DNA from 3 places in the Paenibacillus sp. FSL H7-0940 genome. Region 3 is predicted to be linked to each of the others. Evidence: riboswitches for the same ligand, from Rfam matches in the RefSeq annotation. Region 3 holds a riboswitch; each other region holds the start of a gene.
The links. A riboswitch is a leader RNA that binds a small molecule or an ion and turns the genes downstream of it on or off. The one in region 3 is predicted to bind thiamine pyrophosphate.
Positions count from the first base shown of each region.

Region 1 (8,261 bases), 3.0 Mb from region 3:
ACACACCAATCATATTTATCTACATGTCAAAGGCGAACCCTTGTTGCATCCCAAAATAGATCTGTTGCTCGATTCCGCACATGAGAAGGGACTCAAGGTGAACATTACAACGAATGGTACACTGCTGCCCAAGACTCAGCATAAATTGCTTGGCAAACCGGCGCTGCGGCAGATGAATTTCTCCCTGCACAGCTTCGATGGGCATGAAGGTTCAACAGATCGTGACGGATACCTGCGTCATATTTTGTCCTTTGTACACGAGGCCGTTAAGCACAATGTCATCATCTCATTTCGGTTGTGGAATCTGACACAGGATAACTTCACAAATGCTCAGATGAATCGAAATCGGGAGACTCTTGAAGTATTGGAACGTGAGTTCAATCTGGACTTCCGCATTGAGGAAAAAGTAGTTCCAGGCAGCGGGGTCAAAATTGCCCCGAATGTATACCTGAATCAGGACCATGAGTTCCAGTGGCCAAGTCTGGATGCACCTGAAGATGACGGCAAAGGCTTCTGCCATGCACTTCGCGGTCAGGCAGCTGTGCTTGTAGATGGAACGGTGGTTCCATGCTGTCTTGATGGCGAGGGTGTCATTAACCTCGGTAACGTGCACGAGAAGTCATTCTCGGAGATTATTGAGGGAGAGCGAGCGAACAATCTGGTATATGGCTTCTCCAAGCGGGAAGCTGTAGAAGAGTTGTGTCGAAAGTGCGGTTATCGTCAGAGATTTGGAGCCTGATATCTTATATCAGCAAGCCAGAAGCCATTCAAGATCACACATTTGGAGACAAATGTAGTGGTCTTTCTTTGTGATCGGGGATTAAGTGAGGGGTACATACGTTACAAATGAGCATACCAGAGGTTGATATGAGCATATTGCTTGAGAGGCATAGCATGCAAAAAATGCCGATATGACAGGGATTGTGGGATGTCATGATATATCTGATCTAATGATTATTCTAGTTACCTCCCTTATTTGGTAGGATTAGGTTGGGATCGGACAGAGGTGCACCTCTGACGAACTTCCAATACAAGCCTAGGCTTGTACACTACCAAAAAACGAGAGAATAAGGGAGGAATAAAGTTATGAAAAAAATGTTGACGTTGTTGCTGTCCGCTGGTTTGGTTGCTTCTATATTTGGTGCCGTTCCGGCTGCGGCTGCACCTACCGTTGTAAATTCAACCATTGTGGTTCCAAAGGGCACGACCTATGACGGCCAAGGTAAAACATTTGTAGCCAATCCTTCCACACTGGGCGACGGATCTCAAGCAGAAAATCAGAAGCCAGTCTTCCGTCTGGAGGCAGGGGCCACGCTCAAAAACGTAAACATTGGATCACCAGCTGCTGATGGTGTTCACTGTTATGGCAACTGTAATATATCGAATGTGGTCTGGCAGGACGTGGGCGAGGATGCACTGACATTGAAGTCTGCCGGAACGGTTAACATTACCGGTGGGGCAGCGTATAAGGCTTATGATAAAGTGTTCCAGATGAATGCAGCTGGAACAATTAACATCAAAAATTTCCGTGCAGATGATATTGGCAAACTGGTTCGCCAAAATGGTGGAACTTCCTTTGCAGTTAACATGACGCTGGATAACTCTAACATTTCCAATGTGAAAGATTCGATTATGCGTACAGACAGCAGCACATCACAAGGGAAAATTACGAATACCCGTTATTCCAAAGTACCAACGTTGTTCAAGGGGTTTGCTTCGGGGAAAACGAGCCAGTCTGGGAACACGCAATATTAAGAACAGGGATACCTTGGAATACGGATTGAAGGCGTGTACGGATAAGGTAGCTATTTCACATGGTGAAGTATGTCCAAAAGGCATCCAGGGGGATGCCTTTTCCTATGCCAACTTTTGATTTTTGTAGAGACCATTGCCACAAATACCCATCTGATGTACATTAGAAGCAATGAAATAAGTGAACCGGGAGCTCAATGAAGTTGGGCTGAGAGAGTGGCCTTGTGCCGCTGACCGTACATCTGATCTGGGTAATGCCAGCGTAGAGAACATGGATTTGCGATATGTAAGGGTGAATTGTGGGAATGAACGTGGATGAACAACAGACCTCTTTGAACTGTGGTGGTGTATCTGCCATGACGGAGGGGTGCTGGTTGATATTCCGTATTTTCGACATCCATCCAATACATCATTGTGAGGATTGTACACTGTACGTAAGGCCTGCCCGGAACCGGGGAGGCTTTTTCGTTTATTTTGATAACCCTCACAGGGAACAAAGGAAGGACGTAGAGAACATGGCAACAACAGCAGGCAACAAGCGATTGAAACTAACGGATATTCTGGTAACCATCGTGATCGCAGTAGTGTTTGGGGTGATTTACAAGATATGGGGACCTACATATGACTTGATGAAACCATTTGGCGTTCATGCGGAGCAGATGATCTACGGCATGTGGTTTATGGCGGGCACGTTTGCTTTTGTTATCATTCGTAAACCAGGCGTGGCTATTCTTGCCGAAGTTGCGGCATCAACGGTAAGTGCTTTTCTGGGTAGTGAATGGGGCATGTCCACACTTGTATACGGTCTGTTGCAAGGATTGGGAGCCGAGATATTCTTCGCCGCATTTTTGTATCGTAAAACCAATCTGTTTGTCACCTGTCTTGCAGCCATAGGAGCCGCAGCGGCTTCGCTTTTGCTGGATTACCAGTACGGGTATATTGATTCACTCTCGGCCTGGAACTATACGTTATTTATCGGATTCCGCTTCATTGGAAGCATCTTGATTGCTGGAGTGTTTGCTTATTATCTCGCCAAAGCATTGGAACTGACTGGTGTAACGCGTTCGCTCAGACCGGTATCCAAACAAGATTATGAGGCGCTGGATTAGATGAACGGGGAAGGGAATTCGCAAGCGGTAAGTGTCACAAATCTAAGATGCAAGTTCCCGGGAGAGGAAGCCTTGGTATTTCAAGGCTTGTCTCTTTCTGTGCGTCAAGGGGAGAAAGTGCTGTTGCTTGGCCCAAGTGGCTCCGGTAAATCAACGTTATTGCAAATTCTGAGCGGTCTGATACCACGTTCGGTTGAGATTCCGATGAAATGTGATGATATTCGGATTCCCGCCCAAGCAGGAGTGGTCTTTCAAGATCCGGATACCCAGTTCTGTATGTCCTTTACGGATGAAGAGATCGCATTTGTTCTGGAAAACCGAAATATTCCGCGTGAAGAGATGCCTGCTCTGATTGAATATTATCTGAAACAAGTGGGGTTATCCTTTGAACAGAATCGTGTATTGATCCAGTCCATGTCTCAGGGGATGAAGCAGCGTCTTGCGATTGCTTCGATGCTTGCCATGGACCCGGAGGTATTGTTTTTGGATGAACCCACTGCACTGCTGGATGATGAGGGGACTTCCCAGGTGTGGGATACGGTCAAACGGATCGCCAGTGACAAAACGATCATCATCGTTGAACACAAAATAAACGAGATTGTGGATATGGTCGACCGCATCATTGTGTTATCACCTGAAGGAAAGATTGTGGCGGATGGGCCAGCACAGCAGGTATTTACGCATGAACGGGAAAAGCTGAAGGCTTATGGAATCTGGTATCCAGGCATATGGGAGGAGCAAGAGCAGGCAGCTAAGCAAGAAGAGGGAAGTGCTTCTGGAGAGATTCAAGTGTGTGTGGATCACGGCATCTCAAATTTGGAAGCACAGCGATCGTCTGGCTTATCCGATACACCGGGTATATCCCCCATATCTCACGACTCATCCTTTTCGCCTGTATCTCCCGCCTATCTGCCTGCACTGGACTTGCAGCAGTTCACCGGATGGCGTGGGAAAACACCTTTCATTCAGGTGGAGCAGGCCAAGGTATGGCATGGAGACTGGATTGGTATTGTCGGAGCTAATGGAGCTGGCAAGAGTTCATTGTTGTTATCTCTGATGAATATCCTGAAAACAACAGGTCATTATGAGGTGGACGGTCAGCCTTCTGGCAAAACGGAGCAGCTTGCAGATCGAATTGCGTTTGTATTTCAGAACCCGGAGTTTCAATTTGTGACCAACACGGTCGCGGAAGAAGTGGAATTCTCATTACTGGGGGGCAGGCATACAACGGAAGAAAGACTTGTCAGGACTGATCATATGCTGAATCAATTTGGATTAATCGACCTGTCCGAGCGCCATCCCTACCAATTATCGATGGGGCAGAAACGACGCTTGAGCGTTGCCTCTGCACTGGTGAGAGAGCAGCGAATACTGCTGTTGGATGAACCTACTTTTGGACAGGATGCCCGCAATACGTTTGCCATGTTAGCACAACTGGAGCAATTGCGGAGAGAGGGAACAGCTATTGTTATGGTTACCCATGATCGTGAAATTGTAAAAAGATATTGCACCCGAATCTGGACGGTAGATGAGGGGAGGTTATCTGATGCAACTGTCGTTTCCTCACCGTGAAACATGGCTTCATAATGTCAATCCGGGATTAAAGATGATCATTCTGACGATGATGTTTGTCATCGTTATCCTCATTCACAATCTGAATGTAATGGCCAACGTTGCGGTGGCGATGATGCTATTACTGTGCTGGACAGGTCATCCGTGGTACAGATTGATGCTGTACGCATCACCATTCATTCTGGTGTTTATCTCCACGTCTACAGGCATGATGATGTTTGGTAAGGGCGAGACCACATGGTATAAGTGGGGACTGATCCACATAACCGAAGAGAGTTTCTATCGCGGTCTACACTTGGGTTTTCGCTCGCTGACTATGGCCGCGGCAGGGTTACTCTTTGGTCTTACGACCAAGCCTGTGAGACTGTTTTATTCCCTGATGCAGCAGTGGCGGCTTCCCGCAAAATATGCCTATAGCTTTCTGGCCGCGATGCGCATGATCCCCATTTTGCTGGATGAATTCCAGACGCTCCGTTATGCGATTCGTATTCGTGGAACACAGCAACGCGGCTCTCGCTGGAATGTGTATCGTACACTCAAGCGTTACGCTATTCCGCTGCTGGCACAGAGTATTCGTCGTGCACAGCGAATGGCGGTAGCGATGGAAGCGAAAGGGTTCACAGATGGCGCGAGCCGAACGTATTACATTCAGATTGGCTATTCGCGAGCTGATCTGTGGTTTGTATTTTATTATATGCTCACCTTAACAGCTGCTTATTACATCGGGGTTACCTTCCCTTATCATGCTACGATGGTGGATGTAAGGTAATACGGGCAGATAGATAGAAATATATTGAGGTAAACGGTAACTTTTTCCTTTTTACTGCGTCTCTATTGGAAATAGCTTCTAATGAATGGGGATGAACGAGAGTGAAGACGGGTCCTGATTGGCAGAGAACGGGGTACAAATGGATTACCATGACTGGATTATCAGCTATGCTGTTGACGGGCTGGATGCTGCTGGATTCCAAAATGGTCGCCCTTGAAGGACAAGCTTCGGCTACAACGCCACAAGCATTGGGGGCAAGTTCCCAAGTCTTAACTGCAAAGTTAGCTTACAAACAAGGAGACACCGTTACGCTTATTAATGACATCCCTCTGTTCAAAAACAGAAGGGATGGCAGTGTGGCTGCTGACCAGATGGGGATTGAATACTATACAACAAAAAACGAAAAGTATACGTTGGCCTCGGTTCGAGGCGAGTGGGTGCAGCTTAAGTCAACCGATCATGGAAACTTTTGGTTGCCAAGTTGGTATGCACTGAAGGAGAGTAGAAGCATGAGGGAAACAGCTCTCCAAAGCTTCACACTCCAATCAGGCAGTAAGTTCTATCTGGCTCCAGATAGTTCTACAACCTGGTCTTTTGAGAAAGCGCTAACAGATAAGGCTGTTATTGTTGCAAAGTGGAAAGGTTGGTATGGGGTATCCATTGCCCCACGAGTCTGGAATAAAGAATCCTCCACGTATCGGCCAGGACTCTTCTGGATCAAGGCACAGGCTATAGAACAGCGGATGAATGTGGCGGATGGTTGGTTCAATCAGGAGGCATCGCTGCCAACTTCGGTTATACGCCATCTGACAGATATGAAGCTGAACAAGGCAACCACCTCCAAACAAGTGGCTGGGTGGTTAGGCGAGCCGGATTGGAAAGAGAGTTCAAGCAATCTAAATTTCACGGGTTATTCAATGAGTATTGGACAGACCTGGAGATATGAGCGGGAAGATGCGCAATTTCTGGTCACATTCAACAAGAATGGCAGACTGGTCAGAACACGCTGGAATTTAGCACAGGATAATCGAAATGCTGTTGTTTCCGATTGGAACATCAGTCGGGCGGATGAATATGGGTTCACAACAAAAATCTATGGCACAACACTGCCAACGACAATCCCTTGGAAACCGGTTTGGACCAACCAGGGGGATATTAACTATACTTTTTTACAAGCAGCCACGGATGATGTGCTCCTGATGAAAGGGGATGACGGTGGATTCAGCGGGGGTTACTACGAAGGTTCTATATATGCCCTTGACCGACATTCCGGCCAGCAATTATGGGAGATCAACGGGGGTTTTGGAAGACAGCAGGCAGTGGTGGATGCAGAGCGCAAATACGTTACAATCTACACCGATTATGACCCTGATAAGAAAAAATACGTGGATCGTATTCGTCATCTGAACTTGAAGAACGGAAAGGTCATGTGGACGTACACTCCTAAGCAAAATTTTAAACTAAATGGCATCACCGCTGCGAAGAACATTGTGGTTGTAGATAACCCGGTTGTTGAGAGCTCAAGCAACAGTTGGTTAACGGTTCTGGACAGTGCAAACGGAAAAACATTGTGGACGCGAAAACTGGCTACGGGTTATGAATTATTGAACAAGAGTGCAGATGACCCCTATGTGTTGTATTGGGAAAAGAATAAGCTAGTTGCAGCCGATCCGCAATCGGGCCGAACCGTATGGAGCTTGAAAGCTAAACGATCTACCATAGAACAATTTGTGAATGATCCATATTTTGATGGAATCGAACGTCTGGATCCCTTTGCAACCACGAATGCTGAAAGATGGTTATCACTAGATAATCAGTGGCTTCTGCTTGATCTGAACACGGGGAAAAAGCTTGCCCAATTCCCTGCTCGGGTAGGACAGAGATTTGAGGAGCTGAATGATGGCATGTTGTTGATCCGTGAGAACAAGAACGGCAATCATTACGGAGAATATGAAGATTTTACAACTACCCTGTATGATGCCAAGACAGGCAAAACACGTTGGACGCTCAAGGGCAAGATTGAACGAGGACTGGTGGAAGAGGATCAGTTGTATGTGATTAAGAATGGCTACCCGGCGGCTGTGGATTATAAAACGGGGGAGACGCGTTGGAATGCCAAAGATACGATTGCAACACTAAGGCATCCGACGAATCAGGGAAGTTATCTGGTCATTGATGATCAGTTGCTGTTGCCCATGGACGAGAATTTGCTCGTAATGAACAAAAAGAATGGAGCACTGTTAGGTCGTGTACATGACGTTGTGATGGGAAACCCGGAGCACCGGGACCGGGATGCGAAGAATGGAATGATTAACCGGATCAGTAATGAAGTGTATGTGGGTTCGTCCAACGGACGTTTTCGTGTATATGAAGCCAGCCGCCTGCAGGAGGCAATCTCACCTTAAAAGCTTGTCTCGTAAGGGATGTTGATTTATTATAAATGAACAGGCTTGCTCGCGCTCCGGTTATCGGCTGTGCGGGCTTTCTTCATGTGTTCTTGAAGAACCATGCATGATCATTCACGGGAGGACTCTCCATGATCTCATTATATGGTGTAAGCAAACGTTATAACGAGCGCGGTTCCCGTGCAAGTCAGGGATTCGAAGCATTAAGCTCGGTGTCCCTCGAAGTGGGACAAGGAGAAATACATGGCATCATCGGATCGAGTGGTGCAGGCAAATCCACGCTTATGCGGATGCTCAACGGATTGGAAAAGCCGGATGATGGTGAGGTTGTTGTGAATGGGCAGCACCTGACCCAGATGAATGAACAGAGTCTGCGTCAGGCACGAAGATCCATTGGCATGATCTTTCAACACTTTAATCTTGTCAGTAACCGAACGGTGAGTGGCAATGTCTGCATGCCATTGGAGCTTGCGGGTATGCCCCGTGCGCAGCGAGTTGAACGTGGACTTGAGGTACTGCGGTTTGTTGGACTGGAAGACAAGGCGGGTCAATATCCTGCTCAGCTTAGCGGAGGACAGAAGCAACGTGTGGCAATTGCACGAGCGCTGGCCAGTCGTCCGGATGTGCTGCTCTGTGATGAACCGACCTCTTCGC
Region 1 is NZ_CP150280.1:4,645,270-4,653,530, reverse strand. It holds gene MHB71_RS20570 (radical SAM/SPASM domain-containing protein) at 1-739, shown strand, start outside; gene MHB71_RS20565 (pectate lyase) at 1,087-1,755, shown strand; TPP riboswitch at 1,928-2,038, shown strand; gene MHB71_RS20560 (ECF transporter S component) at 2,268-2,861, shown strand; gene MHB71_RS20555 (ABC transporter ATP-binding protein) at 2,862-4,433, shown strand; gene MHB71_RS20550 (energy-coupling factor transporter transmembrane component T) at 4,408-5,202, shown strand; gene MHB71_RS20545 (PQQ-binding-like beta-propeller repeat protein) at 5,304-7,607, shown strand; gene MHB71_RS20540 (ATP-binding cassette domain-containing protein) at 7,739-8,261, shown strand, end outside.
Region 1: linked by a shared signal. The riboswitch ahead of MHB71_RS20560 (ECF transporter S component) and the one ahead of MHB71_RS07280 (thiamine phosphate synthase) in region 3 are both predicted to bind thiamine pyrophosphate.

Region 2 (8,261 bases), 3.5 Mb from region 3:
CTCATCCTCTCTGTTTACCTTCGTAATTATAGAGATGACCAAACCCTCCGCATAAGTGAACATTATGTGAACAATTGTGATTTTTCCAATTTAAAACTATATTTGACAACCATGTAGTACAGCCCTATGATATCCCTTAAAATGGTAGAAACATTCACTACATAAGGAGGTTTTTGATTGTGAGTTTTCAAAAACGCATTGACCACGTCGGTATTGCCGTACGTGATCTGGAGACCACGCTGCGTTTCTACACGGAGATCGTTGGTCTTGAATTGAAAGACCGGGTGACCCATACCAACGGTATCATTCAGCTCGCCTTTCTTGGCTTCAATGGAAGTAATGAGACTGAGATTGAGTTAATTCAAGGATACAGCGACAAGCTACCTTCTGAAGGTACGGTGCACCATTTTGCGATCCACGTGGATGATCTTGATTCTGAGTACAAACGCATTCAATCCACCGAAGCCGAATTTATCGACGGAGAGATTATCACACTGCCTAACGGTTACCGCTATTTCTTCATCTATGGACCTGAAAAGGAATGGATTGAGTTCTTCCAGCGCTAAGAATTGGAGTTGATTTATGAACATTTTAATTACCGGCGCAGCCGGAAAAATTGGACGTGACTTGTCCCAACACTTGTCAGAGGCATTTCACCTGCGACTAACGGATTTAAATATCGACAGACTGCATACGTATCAAGGGACCGGCCATGAGATCATGACACTGGATGTGACAGACCCCGAAGCCTGTCAGCATGCTTGCGAAGGCATGGATGTGGTTGTACATCTGGCGGGAGATCCTTCCCCAAATGCCGGATTTTATGAATCGTTGTTGGACATCAATATCAAAGGTACATTTAATGTATTCCGTGCAGCTAAAGACCAAGGTGTACGAAGAGTCATTCTTGCAAGCAGTGCACAGACGATTGAGGGGTATCCCATTGATGCTCAAGTCTATCCGGACATGCCCACACGCCCACGGAATTTGTACGGGGTTAGCAAATGTTTTGGAGAATCGCTCGCTTCCTATTTTGCGTATACCGAAGGTTTACAAAGTGTTGCGGTGCGTATAGGTGCATATGATGATTTTCAACCGGATGGACCAGTGCTGGAGGCAAGGGATATGAGCGCGTATATTAGTCCAGCTGACTTGTGTGATTTGATGTTCAAAGCAATTACAACTACCGATCTGGAACCCTTCACCATACTGCATGGGATCTCGAATAATCGGTTTAAACGATTAAATCTGGAAACCACTCAGAAACAGGTAGGTTATGACCCAAAATCCGATGCTTTTGCACTCAGTCAGATTGCCTTATATGATTCGCCACGATAATTATTGAAAATAATACATCCAAACAGGCTGTTATACATATGTATAACGGCCTGTTTGATAACTTATACGTGTCCCTATCCAGTTCATGACTGGACAGGCCCCACCCTCTGGCCTATAATTACACCTAGTAATGCCCGTAACTTCATAGTTTCCCAGGGGAGTCGGAATTGGCCGGCTGAGAGTGTATCCCACCAAGATACTAACCCTTAGACCTGATCTGGATCATGCCAGCGTAGGAATCGGAGTATATCGAAATGGCACAGCCCTATGGCTGAACGCCACCTCTCTAACGCCTGCACGCGTCCCGGAATACGGGGCGCTTTTTTTGTTACTATCAGAAAGTATAAGACTGGAAGCATCACCTTCCTGATATTGCAAGAAAAACTGCCGCTAAACGCGGTCTGGCTTCCTTGAATGACATCGATGGACGTTTTACTTGTTCAAAAATAACGTCATCCGGATCTCAACTGGTATAAATCTGTCGATTTATGCAAGATGATTGGATATGAAGCCAAGGAGTACCCCGTGCCAATCGGCCGGACATACCGAAGGAGAGAACCACAGATGAAATGGCGTAAAACGATGGGACTGTTGCTCTTATGCGTGCTTATGGTGACTGTAGCCGCATGTGGTGGCAAAGAAGCTGCCCCAGCTGGGCAGAACGGCAACACAAATACGGAAAGCAGCAACGAAGGTGACACTACCGCCCTGAAAGATATTAAAGTGGTGCTCGACTGGACACCAAATACGAATCATACCGGCCTGTATGCAGCTGTAGATCAAGGTTTTTATAAAGCCGAAGGCTTGAACGTGGAGATTGTACAACCAGGTGCCGGTGGCGCAGATACAATGGTTGCCTCCAATGAAGTGCCTTTTGGCGTAAGTTATCAGGAGAGTGTAACTCAAGCCCGCACACAGGGTGTTCCATTGGTCTCCATCGCAGCAGTTATTCAGCATAATACATCCGGGTTCGCTGCTCCGGCGGATCGGAATATCAAATCACCGAAAGATTTTGAAGGTAAAACCTATGGCGGTTGGGGTTCCCCAGTCGAAGAAGCCGTGATGCAATCCATTATGGAAGGCGACGGAGCCGATGTATCCAAAGTGAAAAACATTAATATGGGTGACGCCGACTTTTTCACCGTAGTAAAACGGGACATTGATTTTGCATGGATTTTCTACGCCTGGACAGGTATTGAAGCCGAACTGCGCGGGGAGCCCATCGACATGTTATATGTGAAGGATTATTCAGATGCATTGGATTACTACACACCTGTCCTTGTAACAAACGAGCAAACGATCCAAAACGACCCTGAGTTGGTTAAAGCATTCCTGAAAGCCACCTCCGAAGGGTATCAATACGCAATTGATCATCCCGAAGACGCAGCCAACATTCTGATCAAGGCCGTACCGGATCTGGATAAGGAATTGGTGCTGGCAAGCCAGAAATGGCTTAGTCCAAAGTACACAGATGACGCCCCACGCTGGGGTGAGCAAAAACAGGAAGTGTGGCGGAATTACACCGACTGGATGTTTAGCAAAAAACTGCTTGATGAACAGATCGATGTGAGCAAGGCATATACAAACGAGTTTTTACCCCAATAAAATTTCTCATATAAAACGAACTTAAATTTTACACGAGGACGGAGAGGACAGAAATAACGTGAAAAAGCGAAGCGGTCGCCTTTATCACCGGATTTTCCCTTTAGAGAAAGGGAATCAAAAAAATCTGGGGATAACAGCGATTGGAAGGTTATTCTGTCATCGAAGTGGCAAGTGTAACAGTCATTAGTTCATTTTATATATCACGAAAGGAGCCGTGATCTCTCATGGCAAGCACACTACTTAGTATTCAGGTTATCCCGAAAACGCCAAATGGCGAGAACTCTTATCCTTACGTAGATCGCGCCATTGAAGTTATTCAGCAATCTGGCTTGAAGTATCAGGTGAACGCGCTTGATACCACGATGGAGGGGGAACTGGAGGAACTGTTGGAGGTTGTCCGTAAAATGCACGAGGTACTTGTGGAGGCTGGCAGCCCAAGCATCATCTCCCAGATCAAAATCGCCCATAGCCCTGCTGGCTTCAGCATGGATACCCTGACGGAGAAGTATCGCTAATGCCTGCCTATTTCAAAAGTGTATGGCCGCCCTTTGTGGCGGTTATTCTCTTTATAGCGATATGGCAGGGAGCCGTCTCCCTCTTCCATATTGAGAAATGGATGCTGCCTGCACCGTCCGACATCGCCCGCGAAGCGGCAACCCAGGCCGAACGACTTGGCATGCACGCTTCCGCAACCATTCAGTTAACGCTGATTGGATTCGCCGCTGGAACAGCGGTTGGATTACTGATTGCGATGGTGCTGCATTTGGTCCCTTTTCTCAAGTCAGCCCTGTATCCTTTACTTATTCTTAGTCAAAATATCCCAACCATCGCGCTCGCGCCGCTCCTGTTAATCTGGTTCGGATTCGGGCTGTTGCCCAAGCTGATTACAATCATCCTCGTCTGTTTCTTCCCCGTTGCAGTGGCGGCCATGGACGGCTTGACCCGTACTGACGCGGCGATGATGAACTATATGCGCATGGCTGGTGCGAAACGTCATCATATCTTCTGGAAGCTGGAGCTTCCCCATGCGCTGCCATCCGTGTTCTCCGGTGTCAAAATCGCCGCTACCTATAGCGTGATGGGCGCCATCATCGCCGAATGGATTGGTGCAGACAAGGGTATTGGTTATTATATGATGCTGCAAAAGTCCGCTTATCGCACGGACCGCTTATTCGTGGCGATCATGATTATTGTCGCGCTCAGCTTGCTGCTCTTCCTGTTCATTGCCCTACTGGAGAAGCTGCTCGTGCGCTGGCGGCCACAGAAGCGATAGTAAAGAAGTAATCTGTATATTAGGAAGTGATGACCATATGAATCGGCAACAGGATGAACAAGTCCAACCTGGACGAGGAGCACACGCGATGGAGCCAAAGCATGGTGTAAAACTCCATCCAGCTACGTCTGATCGACCTGCCAATACGACTCCTGCTCCGGTTCCACCTGCACTGGACGTTGTTAATGTTCATGCATCATTCCGTGAACGGCGCAGCAAGCTACCGGTTCTGAACGGCCTGTCCCTGACTGTGGAGCAAGGCGAGTTTGTTGCTATCGTTGGACCTTCTGGCTGTGGCAAGAGCACCCTGTTCCATATCATCGGCGGTCTGCTGAAGCCACAGGAAGGCCAAGTGCTTATGAACGGTCAGAATGTAACGGGACAGCGTGGCAAGATTAGTTATATGCCGCAACAGCCCGCCCTTTTCCCGTGGCGTACCATTGAAGATAATGTACTACTTGCTGGTGAAGTAGCTTCAAGTGCTCCACCTGGGGCCGAAGCACTTACAGAGGCTCGAAAGTGGTTAAGCAGCGTGGGTCTTGCCGGGTTCGAGCAGGCCTATCCTCATATGCTGTCGGGCGGAATGCAGCAGCGTGCTGCATTTCTGCGTGCCCTGCTCAGTCCGCAGGAACTCATGCTGCTGGACGAACCTTTCAGCGCGCTGGATGCACTGACACGTAGCGACATGCAGCGCTGGCTGCTCGATATCTGGGAACAGAACCGCCGCTCGGTGCTGTTCATCACCCACAATATCGAAGAAGCATTGCTACTTGCAGATCGGGTCTATGTATTATCCAACCGACCTGCAACGGTGTTGCACGAGGTACATGTTCCTTTTGATCGCCCAAGACGAGAAGAAATTACGGAGGAATCCGCTTTTTTGGAGCGTAAACGGCAGATTGCACAGTGGATGAAAGAAGAACAGCAGAAAGCCCGCCTATCTTGATAGTGCGGGTTTTTAAGTTATTTATTTCCTTTAATGGGTGATCCACCATAAGAAATTCTGCGTAACATAGTTAGAATATAACTGAACACAAGGAGGAATTCCCTCGTGCATTCTCAAGCTTTTGCACCATTAATTGATGCTCATATTCACTTCGATCAGTATACCCCTGACGAACAACGCGAGATGCTGCTATCGTTTCCGTCTCAGCAGGTCGAAGCAGTCATTGCCGTGTCCATGAATCTCGCTTCTGCCAAGACCAATCTGGAGCTTGCAAAACAACATCCACGTAACATCTATCCGGCCTTCGGTTTCCATCCGGAACAGGAACTGCCGTCCGTTGCAGAAATGGACCTATTCTTCCAATGGATCGAGAAGCACATGGGACAAGCCACAGCCATCGGAGAAGTCGGCCTTCCCTATTACAACCGTTTGGAAGCTGAGCAGGCAGGGCAGCGCTTCGATCAGAGCGGGTATATCATGCTGCTTGAACGTTTCATCCAACTTGCCAAAAAGCATAACAAACCACTTGTCCTTCATGCGGTATACGATGATGCGGATATTGTCTGTGATCTGCTGGAGCAATATCAGTTCCGACGTGCTCATTTCCACTGGTTCAAAGGATCTCGCCAAACCGTAAGGCGTATGGCGGACAACGGTTATTTCATTTCCTTCACGCCGGATATTCTATATGAAGAAGAGATTCGTGAACTCGCCCGGCAATATCCATCAGAACAAGTGATGGCCGAGACCGATGGACCTTGGCCCTTCGAAGGACCATTTCAGGGACGAATGACACACCCGGCCATGACCAGACAGGTCATCCAAGCTTGGAGTGAAATCACTGGCATGGGAACCGAGCGGGCCGCCCGTCTTTTTTATCAGAACACAAAGCGTTTCTACGGCTTAACTTGAGTACAATCAGGTAACAGCAAGTACACTCGCATGCCCTGCCAGCACAGCACAAAGAAGCCAGTCGGCTTCGCCACCGACTGACTTCTAATTTACTATATATATCAGTTGAACTAACCATTTACACAAGAACGTAGAGGACAGAAATAACCTGAGGAAGCAACGCGTTCGCCTAAAAGTACCTTCAGTTCAACTTAGCGCTTCAAGAATCCTTTGCCTTCCAGGAACGGTCTCACTTGCAACCTTGTCGGCTCAGTCAGGCGCTTCGCCATCAGTTCGGACCATGGAGTCGTTCGTTCACCGTTAGTTCGTGCTTTCATGTACGCCGTCGTTGTCTCATCATACTGCTCAACACCTTTGATGCTCTGCTCGGCATTATAACGATTACGATGCAGAACTGCATCCAGTGGCAGACGCGGGCGAATTCCCGTTTCCTGATCTGCAACACCAATACACATGCCATACACCGGAAATACCCCTTCCGGTAATCCCAATAACTCGGCTACTTCCTCAATCCGGGTACGAAGCCCGCCTATATATACAATTCCGAACCCTAGTGACTCCGCTGCAAGAGCGGCGTTCTGGGAAGCAAGTGCAGCATCAATCGTGGCTACCATGAAATTCTCGGTTGAATCGGCATACGATTCCTTTTCAGGAAGATGACGTTTCGCAGCATCACTCAGCCGATACAGATCAGCACACCATACGAGAAACACCGGACATTCATTGACATAGGCCTGGTTGCCTGCCAATTCAGCCAGCTTGGCTTTTTGCTCTAAGTCAGTCACAGCAATTACGGTATAGGCTTGCACACTACTTGAAGAGGAAGCCATCTGCCCTGCAGATACAATGGCTGCAAGCTGCTCATCACTTACCGGGTCTGGCTTGAATTTGCGTACAGAGCGGTGTTTCATCATCAATTCAATGGTTTCATTCATGGCTGTTCACTCCCAATCCTCGTAGTACGAACTCAATTGTCTGCTCAGCAAGCTCGTCTGTATTCATATCCTGATAATCAAAGCCAAATCGTGAATTCTTGGCCCGTTTGTGCGCCAAAGCCACACCCATAACCTGAAGCATCGCATAAGATACGGACTCGACCTGGAACAATCCCTGGTCTTTTCCTTCTTGCAGCAGGTCCCTCACTCGGGTCCATACAGGGTCTAGAAAACGAAATACGGTAGCTGTACGATGTGTCCGCAGTGTAATTTCAAGCTGCACAATATCGCTCATCTCCCGATCCGTCATCGTGAACTTCACAACTTCACCAATAATTCGTCGGATACCTTCCACAGGCGAGGACATGGACTCTTCAGCCAGCGCGTTCATCATATGCCCAGGGAAGAAATGCTCAAATAATGCTTCGAACACCTTTTCTTTGCCGCCAAAATGATAAGACACCAGCGACACATTGGCACCTGCCTCATCACATATTTGACGAACACTCGTTCCGTCATACCCCTGCTGTGCAAAAAGCTTCTTGGCTGCAAGCAATATCCTCGTTTTGATATCCAACTCCGGTTCAGTCATTCCGTCCCGCTCCCTCTTGTCCGTTCATCTCATTCGCTCCAGCTCAAGGACTGTAGCCAGCGAATCATCTGTCTATTATATTACACCAAGCACCCCGATGAAAATCATCGGGGTGCTTGTCCTATCCTATGATGCAATGGTATACATCTGCTGTATTAGTTGTTTGCTTGAGCAGGGCTTGGAGCCATAGCTGGCATGCGTTGTTTTTTCAACAACGTCACGACCAGTGACAACGCAACGGCAACCAACAGTACAATCACGATAGAGCCCGCAGCAGACTGAACTCCTGGGCCTCCCAACTGCACGCTCAGAATACCCTGAACGGCGTATGTTGCAGGCAGGTACTGCCCAATGCCGCTATAGAAGCTGTTCAGCAATTCACGCGGTACCATAGCACCGGAGGATACCAGTTGCAAGGACAGTGAGATGATGTTGAACAGACTTCCCGCTGGTCCGAAGCAGATCAGGAAGAACTGGGAGAAGAACATGAACGTGCACAGGAAGAGCGCCTGGAACAACCAGAATGCAACGAATCCTTGTGCAATCTGTCCTCCCAGTGCCACGATCAGTGATGATCCCAGCAAGGAAACAACCAATGCGGAACCCACATTAATGACTACTCTCGCGCCAAACAAAGTCAATCGGGAATAAGTGGATGAC
Region 2 is NZ_CP150280.1:5,203,727-5,211,987, forward strand. It holds gene MHB71_RS22855 (hypothetical protein) at 1-5, opposite strand, end outside; gene MHB71_RS22860 (VOC family protein) at 180-566, shown strand; gene MHB71_RS22865 (NAD(P)-dependent oxidoreductase) at 583-1,338, shown strand; TPP riboswitch at 1,483-1,595, shown strand; gene MHB71_RS22870 (ABC transporter substrate-binding protein) at 1,903-2,943, shown strand; gene MHB71_RS22875 (thiamine-binding protein) at 3,168-3,458, shown strand; gene MHB71_RS22880 (ABC transporter permease) at 3,458-4,216, shown strand; gene MHB71_RS22885 (ABC transporter ATP-binding protein) at 4,254-5,162, shown strand; gene MHB71_RS22890 (TatD family hydrolase) at 5,268-6,074, shown strand; gene nfsA (oxygen-insensitive NADPH nitroreductase) at 6,266-7,009, opposite strand; gene MHB71_RS22900 (TetR family transcriptional regulator) at 7,002-7,601, opposite strand; gene MHB71_RS22905 (ABC transporter permease) at 7,757-8,261, opposite strand, start outside.
Region 2: linked by a shared signal. The riboswitch ahead of MHB71_RS22870 (ABC transporter substrate-binding protein) and the one ahead of MHB71_RS07280 (thiamine phosphate synthase) in region 3 are both predicted to bind thiamine pyrophosphate.

Region 3 (8,261 bases):
ATCTCACTCTCGTAAGGTCTGTAGTAGGCTCCATACGTATCTCTGTTAAGCCATGATGCCTCCTGTTGCACAACGGAACGGTCCCACCACACCTCATCAGCAGAAGCAGACAACGCAAACTTCCGATTGTCCTTATAACTACTTAATTCACTGTATGAACGAAAAGGAGTTAGGAATCCCTGGCGTTGCAGACCAGTCTCTACCTCACTGAGTGTAGCCATTAGCACCTGTTGCTCGATAAGTAACTGCCTGCTCTGCCTGGCAAGCTTAGCCATCAAAGGATGAGCAAAATCCTCACTGTCTGCTGCCAGCATCCCAGCCGCTGCGCAAGAAGTCCCTCCTGCAATCGCCGAACGCTCCAGTAACAGCACATCCTGTCCACGGGAAGCAAGCTCATACGCAATGGCACATCCAACAACGCCTCCGCCTACAATAATCGTTTCTGCATGAATCTTATCCGGTCTATCAATAATGATCTTTTTCATCCTCACATCTCCTTGATTCAGCGACTCAGACTTTCTGTAGCAACAACGATAGCCTGCCTTAACGATGCAGCTGCCCGATCCGGGGAATCGCTCGCCCATACATTCGAGATCACAGCGACTCCCTGTGCGCCTGCAGAGCGAATAGCGTGAATGTTTCCCGGTTCGATGCCCCCAATCGCCATGACAGGAATGGAGACACCATAGCACACTTCAGCCAGAGCATATAATCCTCTTGGTTCAAGATCAGGCTTACTGTTGGTTGAGTAGACATGCCCGAAGAAAAGGTAATCGGCTCCCCGTTCTTCAGCGATTTTTGCCTCATCGATTGAATGAACAGATACACCCAGACGAAGTCGCTGGACATTGCTTATAACAGCAGGGTTGTAGTTACGTATAGCCTCTTGCCCCCAATGTACACCGCCATAGATGTCATTCTGTGGTGGCAGTTCTGAACCATTGATAACGATGCGACAAGACGGAACGCCAACACCACGCAGACTTTCAGCCCAACCGATCTTTTGTTGCCACGAGAGTTGTTTCTCTCGTATATGGATGTAGTCCACCCATGGCCAAACGTCCTTTGCAGCTTTTACAAAAGATGCTTGATTCCCTACACCCGTAGATACAACATGCAATTCAAATGATTCGTGAACATGTTCATGAGAACTTACCGTACTGTTCATCCCCTTCCATGTGTGAATGCTATGAAAACACAAAAAAGCCACTCCCGTAGGGGAGTGGCTGCGTATTAATTATAGGACCAGATGACTGACTGATACATACAGTTCATTTCGTGCAATAAAGCTATAGACCTTATAGCCATAACGTTATACACGCAACTGCATGTTTCAATTCGTTAAGCAGACGGTTGAAATCCTTCCGAATTGCCGTTTGCTCACGTCATTCACTGAAACGCGCTCGCCACTTCCCTACGCTGGTATGATCCAGATCAGGTGCAAAGGGTCCGGAATCGCATTCTTCCATCTCAGCCACATCGTGTGGCCCCCCTAGTGTTCATATGAAGTTGTAGCCTATGTTACCATAGAAGGATTTTTTTGTCACCGTTCATTTCTATTAAGCGTTGCTTGAATTGTCTAGTTTTTCTCAGACCATTCTTCAACATTCCATGTTTTGGTAACCCAACCCTCGTAGAAATCAGGTTCATGAGATACCAGCAACACCGTTCCCTTGAATTCTTGCAAGGCACGCTGTAACTCAGCTTTAGCTGTGACATCCAAATGGTTCGTCGGCTCATCGAATAAAATCCAGTTGCTTTCACGCATCAAGAGTTTGCATAAACGAACCTTGGCTTGCTCTCCACCACTCAGCATGTTAAGCGGACGGGTAATGTGCTCATTTTTCAACCCGCAACGAGCGAGATGACCCCGGACCTCATTCTGGGTCAAATGTGAAAACTCATTCCAGACATCCTCAATCGGCGTGATATTTCCAGCACGAACTTCCTGCTCAAAATAGGCCGTTTCGAGATAATCTCCCAAAAAGGTCTTTCCACTGAGTGGAGATATTTTGCCCAAGATGGTTTTCAGCAGCGTCGATTTACCCACACCATTACAACCTACGATGGCAATTTTCTCACCACGTTCAATTGTCATTGTCATCTTAGGCAGCAAAGGATACGTATATCCAATTTCAAAATCAATGCCCTCAAAGACCGTTTTGCTACTCGCACGGGCATCCTTGAATTTGAACGTTGGTTTGGCCGCTTCATCTGGACGATCAATACGTTCAATTCTGTCCAGCTGTTTCTCCCGGCTCTTCGCTCGACCTGAAGTTGAAGCACGCGCCTTGTTACGCTGAATGAAATCTTCCTGCTTCTTGATGTACTCTTGCTGCTTCTCGTACGCATCAATATGCTGGGCTTTATTCATATCAGCCATCTCGAGGAACTTGTTATAGTTCGCTGCATATCTCGTTAATTTGGCAAATTCCAAATGATAAATGACATTTACGACTTCATTCATGAATTCCGTGTCATGGGAGATTAAGAGGAACGCATGAGGGTAGTCCTTCAGGTAACGTGACAACCATTCAATGTGCTCTACATCCAGGTAGTTGGTCGGCTCATCCAGCAAAAGGGCTGTAGGCTTCTCAAGCAGAAGCTTGGCAAGAAGCACCTTTGTACGTTGTCCACCACTTAGAGCTGCGACATCCCGATCAAGACCAATTGCGGACAAACCAAGTCCATTGGCCATCTCTTCCACTTTTACGTCAATCAGATAAAAGTCGCCCTGTTCCAGTTGTTCCTGAATATCGCCCATCTCTTCCAGCAACTGCTCTAGCTTATCTGGATCTGCATCTGCCATCTGGTCCGTTATATTCATCATTTCTTTTTCTAATTCAAGCAACGGAAGGAAAGCATCTTTAAGAACGTCACGAATGGTTTTGCCTGGGGTAAGCTTCGTGTGCTGATCCAGATATCCGTAACGGACCTTAGGTGTCCATTCCACTTTTCCACTATCTTTAAGCAATTTACCGGTAAGGATGTTCATTAATGTGGATTTACCCACACCATTGGCACCAACAAGTCCTACACGCTCTCCGGCAAGTAAACGAAACGATACATTTTTAAATAACGTGCGATCTCCAAAATTGTGACTTACGTTCTCTACTGACAATAAACTCATAAGATGAGGTTGCTCCTATCTATTAGACATTACTTTTATTATTGTTCCGAAACCCTATTCTAGCACAGGTCCCGTCTTTTCTGAAAGTAATGTAAACAGTTCAGGAACCTCTTACATGATTTTGTCATACAGGCTACCCTAACGATTAGAGCATTTATATTCGAAATAGCCTTGTGCAGCTGCTTGTCTTGCGTCTGTAAACACCTCTTCAGCACGGTAACCATTACCACATGTGGAGGGATAGTAGTACTTGATACCCGTTAAAGGATCTACCCCACCTACGATGGCCGTTTTCTTCACAAGTCTGCCTCCACCGATCGCATAATTGTTGATCTTTTGGTCACCCACACCTATACCTTGGATAAAGGCCATAATCCCTGTATCGTTAATGGAGTTGTACCAATCTTCCTGCGCAATCAGGGGCATCGTAAACGTATAGGAAATACCGTTCTTTCTGGCAAACTCATTATGGCGGTTAATCACATCAGCCAGATCATCCTGCACAGTAGTCACAATCCGGCTTTGTCTAACTTGCTCAAATACGCTGGTATTCTGAAGTAAAGGAATCTGAGAGCTAGCAGCGAGTTCTTTTTGGAATCCCTCAATCCATTTCCCTGCATTTGCGTCGTAGGCATATACGTAGTCGTCCAGTGTAAAGTTAATACTGTTACCATTAGAATCTGAATATGTATAAGGTTTCTTGGGACTCCATACTCGCTTGAAAGAATCTTCAAGGTTACCTGTCAACTCTGTTTCTGTGGACAACATATAAAAGCCGTCATAATCCAGAATAAGTACGGCAGGAATGTAATTAAACATGTTCCGAATAGCTGCGGGATCATCCTGAATCCCCATATTCAAAGCCATCGTCTGCGTAAATGTCAACAAGGCAAGTTCCTTATCGGCTTTAACAAACTTGGTTGAATCATAACCTGCTTCATCATTTTGTTTCTCATTCTGATGCATCACTGCACCTGCATCCATGACTGCAGTTTGAAGTACAGATCTGTATCGTTGGCCAAGATATTGAGCCTCCTCGGCATCTTGGGTATGGAGTGAGATGATCCAGAAGAGCGGGAAAAAGATCAGCACAAATACAATGGATAGCTCAGTAATCTTCATTGAGGACCATACCTCCGTATGTTACAAATACTGCTGAAGCCTGAGCCGTACCACTCAACCATTCACGAATGAGCATGGAAGGTGTACGATTTGTATTTTGGAGTGTCACGGTGAAAAAATCCCCTGTCGTCAACGTATATCTTCGGCCAGGATCATCAACCGGTATCACACCTGAGGATGGGAATAGTCTTTCTCGAATCTGAGCCGAATAATATCCATCCTGCACCACTTCATAGGTCCCGTTAAAACTGTTATTGTCCATCGGGTCTATATAGTGAGGTACATATTTCTTATGTAAATGTTCCATCGACACCTCATACACATTGCCCGTCTGGGCCAGTTGCTCCTCAAAATCAGCCAACATTCGAGGTGAAATATACCCTTTCGTTCGGACAGCATCAACAAAACGTGTTACATTCTGAACAGCCGTCATACGTGCTATATCATCCTGCCGATCGGCTGTTTCAGCAGCTGGGTACACATAGAGCAGAAGGACTGCGAGCAATACGGCAAGCAGCTTGGATGCGGCATTAATCAATTCACACTCGCCTCCTTCCAAAAAACAATCTTGAGCAGTTCTCCAGTTTCATTTCGTATAAACTCTGGTCTGTAGGTGGCATCGAGCTGGACAGGAATCGTCGCTGTTTTGCTGACAAGTGGATCGATCACATACGAAGTCCCATCTACCACCACAGGAATGCCTGTGCCTGTCATCTGTCTTACGGTATGCAACACTTCCGCACCAGTATACTGATACGGATTGGTGGTATGCAGTGTTGTTGTCAGCCGACCTTCCATGCCTGTTGTTGTCTGTACTCTGTCATTTAAGGCCGCTGATAAAATCTTAACATTCTGTTGCCCGTACAGGCAGGCTGTCACAAACAGGACAACCGCCGTACAAAACAACATAAGATGCTGGGTATTCTGGGACATGTTAAACCAACTCCTGTCAGGATTGCTGGAAGATCAGCCCTCTTACCACGTTGGAACGGTCTTTTACGATAATGGCTTTGAATTTACCACTTGGATTGACATATTGATTGTCTTTTTCACTCATGGTCTGGTTAATAATCCCCACTTTATCGTCGGGTGCAATAACCGAGCCGTAGTCCGCATTATTGAGATCCTGTGAAATGTTTAATTGATTGCCGTACCATTGACCCGCTTTATTTTTACCTGTAATAACTTGAATACCGAATTGATCCTTGTCCGCATATTTACGCAGCGCATTCGTTACCTGTGATCCACTGATGGTTGTTCCGTCATATACCGTAAATGCAGCCTGGGACAACTCGGTTTGGATATCAGCAAAATTGTTCTGGGCCGTCTTGGTTGCCTCCTGAGCCGAAATAAACAACAGAACTACAATTGTGATCAAAGCGATTGTTAAGAATATCCCTGCTGCCACCTTTAAAGCGCTTGATGCATTGTTCATGATAAATCCTCCCAAGTTATAAGTTATTAAACTATTTCAGACTGTCACACAGATGAATTGTGCTACAGTTTCTGAATTTGCTCATAATAAATGCTCATCTGTAAGAAGCTCATACCGACCAATGGAATGACCAGATACAAAAAGATAAGGGCGTACATAGGTGTAAATCCGATGGTTCTGCCCCATGATGCTTTGACATCTATCATTTTGCTGTACTCCTGCTTGCGTTGTTCAAAATAAAATGCCATCATGCTCTCGAGATCATCGAAGGCTTCACGTATTGAGATTTTGCCAAGGGCAAGCTGTAATTTATCAACCAGTCGCTGGAACTCGGGCAAGCCCGCCTCTTCCTTTAATTGTTCAAGTGCAAGCTCTGGTCCATGTTCAAAATGCAACAAACATTTTTGCAGCGGGCGCTTGAAAATGACGGCAAATCGATTAAGCCACTCCAATATCTCCTCGACTGACATCCGGTCCATCTCACGCAAAATGGAAATCACTGTCTGGAATTGATAGATTTCATGTCGCATATCCAACCTTCGCATTTTCCGCTGAAATAACATGAGCCATACGGGCATGTAGTACCCCGCTGCACCCATGAGAATGGCTATAATCATTTCCCACCAGCGTACATATTGTTTGTTATATACCTCAAGTTTCTGCATAATGCGCGTGATGGTCTCATTCTGGGTATCATGGTCTAACTGAACTGGAGATAACTGCTGTAACGCTTTGGAGACTTCTTCGTATGTAGCTCCTCGGTTCATTTCTACACTTTCCAGCACGGATTGATCCAACGCTGTTTTTTCCTCAGCTTTCCTGAGATCCGCTTCAGCCATTGCACCAAACATTCGATCATCGCGGATTGGATCATACAAGATGTGGTTACGTTCAACCTGGTGCAACAGCAAGATGCAACCCATTGTAAGGACCAAACAACCTGCGAATAACATCACTCGACGAATGGCAAGCCATTCGTATTTCAACTCTGAACTGCTCTCCCTCATGAGCCGTATCGTTTGACTGTACTGTGCACTGCCAGGTTTCGCTGCAAACAACATCGCCAATTTTCGTATGAAGGTCTGCCTGTACAGAAACTGATCCAACCATGAATGCTTATGCCCTGCACGGTAACGTGTCTCATCGTATTGCTGGAGCCTTTGCAGAAGCAGATAAGCAAGGATGATGATGACATAGATCGATATTTTGGTAACAAAACCAATTTTGCTGCGATAAAATTCATCCATCGTTGGAAAACTGACTCTGGCCCAGCGTTCTATTGGAGCGGTGAACAATACCGGAGCTAGCGCGATGATATTAAGTCCTTTGAGCAGGTAATCCAATTTATCACGCCGTAAAATCTCCAGATGGATCTCCTGAGTCAGGTTACCAAGTCCATTAAGATAAATAGAGCCTTGTGCCCTGTCCTTATCCCCGAACTCCATGACCATATAGGAAACGCCGGCGAATCCTTTGAGAAAACGGTTGGGAGCCACTTCATAATAACGCTCAAGTGCTTCATTCGGATCTGGAGAAGTCAGAGCTTCGTAGATCAGTCTTACCTGTTCCGCGGCTTCTCCTGTACCCGCCTCAGCAGCTTCATAGAGCGCTTCCTCAACCATGCCATGCTGATGATACCGATGCCTTACATCTGCAAAGAGATCTAACATCTGCACCAGCAACCTTTTTTCCATACGACTGAGGCACATATCCAATACCAAGCTATTTAGCACCACAGCACAGAGTACGGAAAGTATTACAAAAGCGATACCCGGCTGCAGAAGAAACAGAATGACACTTATGCCTCCATAACCTCCAAGAATAATCAGAACCACTGTCATCGTCAGCCTGCGAAGTGAAGGCTCATCCCCAACATGGCGGAATGAAATGCGTTTCTGCACCTGGAGAATATAAGCTGATAGCAGTGGCACTTTCATTCCAAGACGGTAGGACTGCAACAAGATTGATCCTAGTCCCTTGAATCCCTTCCCGGTAGGAGCAGAAATCACACCGGATTGACTTGTTGAACCACCTCCTCTGTGACGTAACATACTTAAAACCAGAAGTGTAATCAGCAAACCCCCTGCACAAATACTTAATACGAGGAGCAAAATCCATTTAATTGTCATGCGGATCACCCCAGTGTTGCTTCATAAACTGTTCAAATCTCTCAGCATCCTGTAATGTCATCTGGTCTCGCATATCCACCATGCTTCCAGAGGAGATTGGAGCTGTTGCAACATACGCTCCATCTCTGTACTCCACAACATTATGAAATGTAAAACCTGCCCTCTCTTCCACGCTATCACCTTGATTCGCACGAGGAAGACACTCCGTAATTCGTTCGATATATCTTCGTCCCTCAGCATCTTTCTTCATATGAACATCGAAGTTGATTACACTCACAACCTGCTCCTCAGCAATATGCTCATGCTGGAACATACCTGTCTTGAGCAAGGAATTTCGGAGGGAGAAGACCAGATCACGAAACGTTTTGGCATGGTGGGTAAACAGGGTGAACAGACTGGCAACCTGAGACATTTGAATCATCCAAGCGGCCACCTCATCACTCGC
Region 3 is NZ_CP150280.1:1,629,626-1,637,886, reverse strand. It holds gene thiO (glycine oxidase ThiO) at 1-485, opposite strand, end outside; gene MHB71_RS07280 (thiamine phosphate synthase) at 503-1,168, opposite strand; TPP riboswitch at 1,395-1,504, opposite strand; gene MHB71_RS07275 (ABC-F family ATP-binding cassette domain-containing protein) at 1,580-3,130, opposite strand; gene MHB71_RS07270 (hypothetical protein) at 3,269-4,252, opposite strand; gene MHB71_RS07265 (hypothetical protein) at 4,239-4,790, opposite strand; gene MHB71_RS07260 (hypothetical protein) at 4,787-5,185, opposite strand; gene MHB71_RS07255 (hypothetical protein) at 5,202-5,687, opposite strand; gene MHB71_RS07250 (hypothetical protein) at 5,750-7,816, opposite strand; gene MHB71_RS07245 (ATPase, T2SS/T4P/T4SS family) at 7,806-8,261, opposite strand, start outside.